Regions from separate parts of the Hyphomicrobium sp. B1 genome, predicted to be linked through region 1. Evidence: riboswitches for the same ligand, from Rfam matches in the RefSeq annotation. Region 1 holds a riboswitch; the other holds the start of a gene.
What was found. Region 1 has a riboswitch for fluoride ahead of RLW55_RS18735 (methanol/ethanol family PQQ-dependent dehydrogenase). Riboswitches for the same ligand answer to the same signal wherever they lie in the genome.
Positions count from the first base shown of each region.

Region 2: it holds a riboswitch for fluoride, as region 1 does, so the genes downstream of both, crcB (fluoride efflux transporter CrcB) here and RLW55_RS18735 (methanol/ethanol family PQQ-dependent dehydrogenase) in region 1, are expected to answer to the same signal.

Region 1 covers NZ_CP134871.1:3,926,215-3,930,251, reverse strand. The annotation lists gene gyrA (DNA gyrase subunit A) at 1-1,322, opposite strand, end outside; gene RLW55_RS18740 (c-type cytochrome) at 1,745-2,119, shown strand; fluoride riboswitch at 2,307-2,369, shown strand; gene RLW55_RS18735 (methanol/ethanol family PQQ-dependent dehydrogenase) at 2,601-4,037, shown strand, end outside.
Region 2 covers NZ_CP134871.1:3,750,619-3,754,655, reverse strand. The annotation lists gene RLW55_RS17900 (ABC transporter ATP-binding protein/permease) at 1-1,173, opposite strand, end outside; fluoride riboswitch at 1,421-1,483, shown strand; gene crcB (fluoride efflux transporter CrcB) at 1,535-1,966, shown strand; gene RLW55_RS17890 (molybdopterin-containing oxidoreductase family protein) at 1,994-4,021, opposite strand.

The DNA.
Region 1 (4,037 bases):
TGGCGCGGATCGGCAATGAGTTCGATCAGCGGCGTCATATCTTTCGCGGGCCAGTCGCGCGCCATCAACTGCTCTTTGGCTTCTGCGGGCGATGCCGAATAGCGGATGAGCTTGATGACTTCGTCGATGTTGGCGACGGCGATGGCCAGGCCGACGAGGACGTGAGCGCGAGCGCGGGCCTTGTTCAACAAGTGCTTGATGCGGCGCGTCACAACTTCCTGGCGGAAGCTCGTGAAGGCCGAGATGAAGTCCTTGAGGTTCAGGCTTTCCGGGCGGCCACCGTTGATCGCCAGCATGTTGGCGCCGAACGTCGTCTGCAGGTCGGAATATTTGTAGAGGTTGTTGAGCACCACGTCGGCGACGGCATCGCGCTTCAATTCGATGACGATGCGGATACCTTCGCGGTTTGATTCATCCCAAAGATCGGAGATGCCTTCGATCTTCTTGTCGCGCACGAGATCGGCAATCTTTTCGATCAGCGTGCGCTTGTTGACCTGATAGGGGATCTCGGTGACGACAAGCGCCTCACGATCCTTGCGGATGTTCTCGACCTTGACGCGGGCGCGCATGATGATCGAGCCGCGGCCCTTGTGGTAGGCATTGAGAATGCCGCCGCGGCCGAGGATGATGCCAGCCGTCGGGAAGTCCGGGCCCTGGATGATCTGGGTCAGGTCTTCGAGACTGACCTCGGGATTGTCGAGGTCGGCGATGCAGGCATCGATGACTTCGCCGAGGTTGTGCGGCGGGATGTTGGTTGCCATGCCGACCGCGATGCCGCCTGCGCCGTTGACGAGCAGGTTCGGGAATTTCGAGGGCAGGACGGTTGGCTCTTGAATCGTACCGTCGTAGTTGTCGCGATAATCGACGGTGTCGTTGTCGAGGTCATCGAGCATGAAGCCCGCGACCTTGGCGAGACGCGATTCCGTGTAGCGTTCGGCTGCAGGCGGATCGCCGTCGATGGAGCCGAAGTTGCCTTGGCCGTCGACGAGGGGCACGCGCATGGAGAAATCCTGCGCGAGGCGCACGAGCGCGTCGTAGATCGCAAGGTTGCCGTGCGGGTGATATTTGCCCATCACTTCGCCGACGATGCGCGCCGACTTGACGTATTTTTTGTTCCAGTCGAGCCCGAGTTCGTTCATCGCGAAGAGAATGCGGCGGTGGACGGGCTTTAAGCCATCGCGCACGTCAGGGAGCGCGCGGGAAATGATGACGCTCATCGCGTAGTCGAGATAGGAGCGTTTCATCTCGTCCGAGATGGAGATCGGGCGGATGTCGCTCGGCTCGCGGCCGGACGGATTTTCTTCGTCGTTATTGTCGGTCAAAGTCAGCTCTTTCCGGGATGAGATCGGCGGGGGTGATACGCACCAGCGGCCGACGGGAAACCAGTGCTTATACTGTAGCCGAAACGGAAACCGAATGCCACCTGCGCGGCGTCGTGCCACGGCTCCACAGAATTTAGAAAATCTCTTTCATATCAAAAGGTTATTGAGTCATGTTTGGGCGTGTTGCGATTGCCGCCGTGAAGCGCCGGCGAGATCGCGGCGAACGGCGTGGAATGGTGGCAGAATCGGTGCGCTGAAGACTGCGCGGCGCATGCCTCCACGGGCCGCCCGCGGGCGTTTTCGCGATGGCTGACGGCCTCGGCTTTTCACGCGGAACGGCATTTCGTTCACTGCGTTGGCGAAGCAGGAACAAGTTGCAAAAAGCAAAACATCCGGCGCACAGCGTCGGAGAGAGGACTGTTATGCGCGCGATATTCGCTGGCTGTGCAATTGCATTGTCGCCGATGCTGATCGAGATGGCGTTTGCGGCGGAAGAGGTTGGGCCGGAAGCGTTCAATAACAATTGCCGGACCTGCCATTCGTGGAAGGAGGGCGACAATCGCCTCGGCCCGACTTTGCACGGCATTATCGGTCGCAAAGCGGGAACGGCTGAGGGGTTCAATTATTCGAATGCGATGAAGTCGTCAGGCATCACGTGGGATGAGGCGACGCTCGATAAGTTCATCACCAACCCGAATGCGGTCGTTCCCAATAACAACATGAAGCCGTTCAGCGGCGTCGGCGACGCGGCGACGCGCAAGCAGATCATCGATTTTCTGAAGAGCAATCCGAAGTGAATTTGCGCGCGGGGAGAATGAATTTACCGTGTGCGGTGAATTCGGCCTGCTTAATTCTTGCGGTCCGCAGCATCTGATTTGCGCCCAGTCGTATTTGCGCTGTGGCCCAGCCGGCCTCACTGTCAATCACGAATGTTCGCGCAGACGTGACAATTTGCATTGACTTCGTGATTGCATTGCTCAATGTTCCCGGCCTGGGAATGGAATCTCCCGTAAAACCGCCCCGATGGCTGATGATTCCTACTGCGTTGATGTCCTCATTCTTCGAGTGAGGCCGCGGTAGGATCGTTTCTATTTTCCTGCCACGGGAGAGGCGTGTCTCTTTCATCAACTCAGAAGTCGGGGGGATGGAGGAGACAGTCGAGTGGTTGAGCTTTCCACGCTTGCAACCCCTCTCTTCTGAAACTCCTTCATCCTCCCGGCGACGGCCGAGTGGGCTCAGCTGCGTCGCGATAAGCGACGCTAGCACATGGAGGAAGTAATGAGGAAGTGGGCTAGCTCCACGGCCGCCGTTGCTCTGCTGGCAATTTCGTCGCCGGCCTGGGCCAATGAGGACGTGATTAAACTATCGCAAGACCCCAATAACTGGGCCATTCAGTCGGGCGATTATAGTGGTCATCGCTATTCCAAGCTTGACCAGATCAACACCGAAAACGTCGGTCAGCTGAAAGTGGCTTGGACGTTCTCGACGGGCGTTCTTCGCGGCCATGAAGGCGGTCCGCTCGTCGTCGGCGACGTCATGTACGTCCACACGGCATTTCCGAACATCGTCTATGCCTTGGATCTCGCGCACGAACAGAAGATCATCTGGAAGTACGTGCCGAAGCAGGACCCGTCGGTTATTCCGGTCATGTGCTGCGACACGGTCAACCGCGGCGTGCAGTATGCCGAAGGCAAGATCTTCCTCCATCAGGCCGACACCGCCCTCGTCGCTCTCGACGCGAAAACGGGTAAGGAACTGTGGAAGGTCGTCGACGGCGATCCGAAGAAGGGCGAAACGGGCACGGGTGCTCCGCTTGTCGTCAAGGATAAGGTCATCATCGGCATCTCGGGCGCCGAATTCGGCGTTCGCTGCCATCTGACCGCTTACGACATCAACACCGGTAAGAAGGTGTGGCGCGCCTACTCGATGGGTCCCGACTCCGACATCCTCGTCGATCCGGAGAAGACCATGTCGCTCGGCAAGCCGGTCGGCAAAGACTCCTCGCTCAAGACCTGGAACGGCGATGAGTGGAAGATCGGTGGCGGTTCGACCTGGGGCTACATGTCCTACGATCCGGCACTAAACCTGATCTACTACGGCACGGGTAACCCTTCGACCTGGAACGCGGCTCAGCGTGCGGGACCGGATGGCAAGCCGATCGATCAGAAGTGGTCGATGACCTACTTCGCGCGCGACGTCGACACCGGTATCGCCAAGTGGGCCTACCAGATGACGCCGTTCGACGAGTGGGACTATGACGGTATCAACGAGTCTCTGCTCGCGACGATGAACATCAAGGGCAAGGAGCACAAGACGCTGACGCACTTCGACCGTAACGGCTTTGCTTATACGATCGATCGCGTCACGGGTGAGCCGCTCGTTGCCGAGAAGTATGATCCGATCGTCAACTGGGCGACCGGCATCGATCTCGACAAGTCGAGCCCGAACTACGGCCGTCCGATCCGCGTGAAGAAGTACTCGACGTTCGCGAACGGTACGGATTTTAACACGAAGGGCATCTGCCCTGCGGCTCTCGGAACGAAAGATCAGCAACCGGCTTCCTATTCGGAGCTGACTCACCTGTTCTACGTGCCGACGAACCACGTCTGCATGGACTACGAACCGTTCAAGGTTTCGTACACGGCCGGTCAGCCTTACGTCGGCGCCACGCTTTCGATGTTCCCCGGTCCGGATAAGCCGGAGCGCATGGGTAAC
Region 2 (4,037 bases), 180 kb from region 1:
AATGCCGGCAAGGCTCAGCACGCCGTTGGCATTCGTCGTGCCCATCGAGACGGCGGATGTCTCGCTCGCCGTCGAGGCGAGCTGCATCTGATCGGAGAAGCCGGAAAGCCGGTCGACGACGGCGATCCATTCCGCCAGGTCGGTATAGGAATTGACGAAGAACGACATCGACGATTGCACCTGGCCGAACGCGCCAGCCGTTTGCGTCATGACGCCGAGCATAATTGCGCCTGCGAAATAATGCGGGGCCATGATGAGGAACGGCAGCACGACGGCGATCTGATTGTATCCAGTCGTGAAGAATGTCAGAAATTTCTGGCGCCGCATGATGTCGTGCCAGTTGGTTACGATATCGGAGAAACGATCGCGCAGGATATTGCGCTCGGCGTTCTCGCCGCGCAGCAATGCGATCTGTTCGGAGTTTTCGCGAAGGTGCACCAAGCCGAAGCGAAAATCGGCTTCGCGCCGCTGGCGACTAAAGTTGAGGCTCGCCAATGTGCGGCCGATGAGATGCGCTCCGACGCTGGCCACGAGCGCGAATATGGCTGCGAGCCAGACGAGATAACCATGGGCGCCGATGTGATATCCTGCGATCTGCAGCGGGACCTCGGCTGAAATTCCCCACAGTATGATGCTGAATGAAACGAGGCTCGTGATCGACGACAGGAAGCCAATGCCGAGAGAGAGCGTTCGTCCGATATAAAGTGCGATGTCCTCAGCGATACGCTGGTCGGGGTTGTCGGCTGCCTCGCTGCGAAGACGCATGCGGTAGTGGGTGCTGTTCTGGAGCCAGCGGTGAACATAGCGCTCGGTCATCCAGCGCCGCCACCGGATCTGCAGCCATTGATTGAGATAGAGCTGATAAACCGACGAGATAATGAAGGCCGCGGCGATCACCGAGAATATGGCGAGCTGGTGCCAGAAGGCGCCGACGTTTTTCGTCTGAAGCGCGTTGTAGAACTCGGCGTTCCAGCTGTTGAGCAAAACGGACAGCCCAACCTGGCCGAATTCGATGGCGAGGACGACCAAGAGAAGGCTGCCGCCGATCCAGCGTTCCGCAACGGTGAATTTCAATCGGGAGCTGATGCGAACGACACCAGAATCTTTCGAGAAGAAGTAGGGCGTCGTCAGTTGCCAAATCGCGCTCAGGCGCGAGCGCGTATCATTCCGCATCACAATTCCACATCACGGTTGCTTTGCATCCTCAGCGGGCCAGCTGCGGTTTTGAACCATCCGCAAGGCCGTGTGGCTCCTCATTTCGTCGAGGGTGGCGCGAGGCACATTTCCGGAGGGTGGCCAGAACCTTAATTATTTGCAAGCGTTGGCGGGATGCGACGCGACTTGGCCGAGGTTGTCAAACGCCGATGCACTCGTGACGCACACAAGCTAGTTTGGGCCGCCCGGAAAATCGTGTACTTGAGTAAGCGATGGGGATGGGGTTCCCCCGATAACCGCCATTGTGGCTGATGACTCCTACGATAGCCGTTTCCGACGGGAGACGGCCGTTGGCTGAAATGCTGAAGAGGAGCCTCATATGAATTTCACGACATGTCTGGTCGTTATGTTCGGCGGAGCTATCGGGACCTTGTGTCGGTATGCCGGGTCGTATCTTGCCCTTCCGATCAGCGGCACGCTGCCGTGGGGCACGATCCTTATCAATATTGCCGGGTCATTTATCATAGGCTTTTTCGGCACGCTGACCCTGGCGCATGGGCGTTATCCGGTCAGCGAAGAATTCCGCCTGTTCGTGATGGTGGGGATTTGCGGGGGCTTTACAACTTTTTCGTCATTCAGTCTGCAGACACTCGATCTCCTCCGCTCGGGCGCTATCGGGCGCGCTGCGGTCAACATTGGGTTGTCCGTCGTGCTTTGCATCCTGGCCGTGGCGGCAGGGCACTTCGTCGCCGCCTACTTCAACGGCGGCGCAACGGAAATTGCGCAGACGACATTGGAAGAAGACGCCTAGGGCGTCTCCTTTCCTTCGGCGCAGGGGTCAAGTCGCGATCTGGGACTTCGCCAGCGTGACGTTGATGCTGTGCACGGCGCAGCTTTGAGCGAGGTCGGCTTTTTCTCCGGGGTTGAGGACGTTGATATTGGCTCCGGAGGCTGATGCTTTCGGCCATTGGCCTTTGGGCGCCAGCAGCACGCCCGCTGGAACCGCCGATGAAATGCCAACACTCAACTCGATGGAGCCGGTCTTGCTGCTCACCTGCAACCGGTTCCCGGATTCGACGCCGATCGTTTCGGCGTCGGAGGGATTGAGCCAAGCTTCGCACATTTGCAGACGGCGGGCGATCTTGCCGTCATTGGCGTAGCTGCTGTTCATGAGCCATTCGGAGGCGGGCGACAGCATGCGGTATTCACCCATAGCCGGACGGCACTCCGATAGTGGGGCAGGGGCTGATGGCAATCCGGCCTCGACAAATTGCGCGCCGGTCATTTCGACCTTTCCTGACGGCGTGCGATAGTCGTGGGATGCGAACTGAACGATCGGGGCTTCCGGCACGTACATCGTGCCTGCGGCTGCAAGTGTTTTGAAATCGAGTCCAGGGCGCGCTTGGCTCAGAATCGTTTCGATGATGGCGTCATCGGTTTCACGCAGTTCAGGATCGGTGAGGCCCATTGCAGCCGCAAGGCGCCGGAAGATCTCCTGATTGGGGAGCGCGTCTCCTAGCGGCGGAAGGGCTGCGACCTGTGCCGAGACGGAATGGGTAAAATACGACATGACGACATCGTCGAATTCCAGAAAACTCGCCGCGGGCAGAACGAAATCCGCGTAGTCGGCCGTATCGGTCTGGAATAGATCGACCGTGACTTGGAGAAGATCCTCGCGCCTCAGCGCCTGGCGCAATCGCGCCTGCTCCGGGCTCGAGGCCGCGATGTTGTTATTCCAGGTGAAGAGCGCTTTCGTCTCGCCGCTTTCGAGCCGCGCCGCGAGATCCATATGGCTGACGGATTGGGGATCGGCGTTGAGATGCGAAGCGGAAAGATAACCGCCGTCGACGCCTCGGGCGTCCCAGCCGTTGAGATAGAGGAAACCGGCGCCGAGCTTTCCGATGTTGCCCGTCGCAGGTGGCAGCAGGCCGACCGAACGCATGGCGTTGCCGCCGAATGTCTGGCGCTGGAAGCCTTGTCCCATCCATAGTAGCGATGGGCCGTCCGCGTAGAGCAGCGCCGCTTTTTCGATGAGGGCCGCAGGAACGCCGGTCGTTGCCTCCGCCCAACTCAATGTGCAAGCGTCGAGTTGCGGTTCGATGTCGTCCCAGCCGATACAATGGCGTGCAAGAAAATCGCGGTCGAGCTTTCCGGCCGATTTGATGACGGCGAGCATCGCGAAGGCAAGCGCCGCGTCGGTGCCGGGAAAGAGTTGGAGATGAATGTCGGCCGCTTCAGCCGTAGCGTGGCGGATCGGATCGACGACGATCGTTGGGACACCGCTGCGCGCCACCCAGTGCTCATGGACGTGAGGCGCTGAGGCTGACGGGTTCGCCCCCCAGATCAAGACGCATTTGCTGGAACTGACCGTGCGCGGGTCGAAGCCGCGGGTCGATTCCCCGAACGCGAGTTGAAGCGCGACGTGGCCCGCCTTGTTGCAGACGGTGTCGGGATCGACTTCAGTCGCTCCGATACGATTGAAGAAACGCAGCGGAAACAGCCCGGCGATCAGCGAGCACGTTCCAGTGTAATGGGTTTGCAGGATGGCTTGGCCGCCGTCGGTCGCGATAATGCTCTGTAGCCGTTGCGCGATCTCCGATATGGCATCATCCCAGGAGACCTCGTCAAACTGTCCCGATCCTTTCGGGCCGACGCGCTTCAACGGAGTCGTTAGCCGATCCGTCTTGCTGCGCCACACGCCGTTGTAGGCAATCGAGCACTTGCCGCAAAGCTTGCCGCGGCTCATGTCGTGATTGGGATCGCCGACAACCGACACCGCGCCGTCGCTCGCCATTTTTACGATTATGCCGCACGCGTCGTAACAGTCCCGGGGACACGTTGTCTTGACGATTGCCTGCGTTGCCATTGCGCCGAACCTTCCT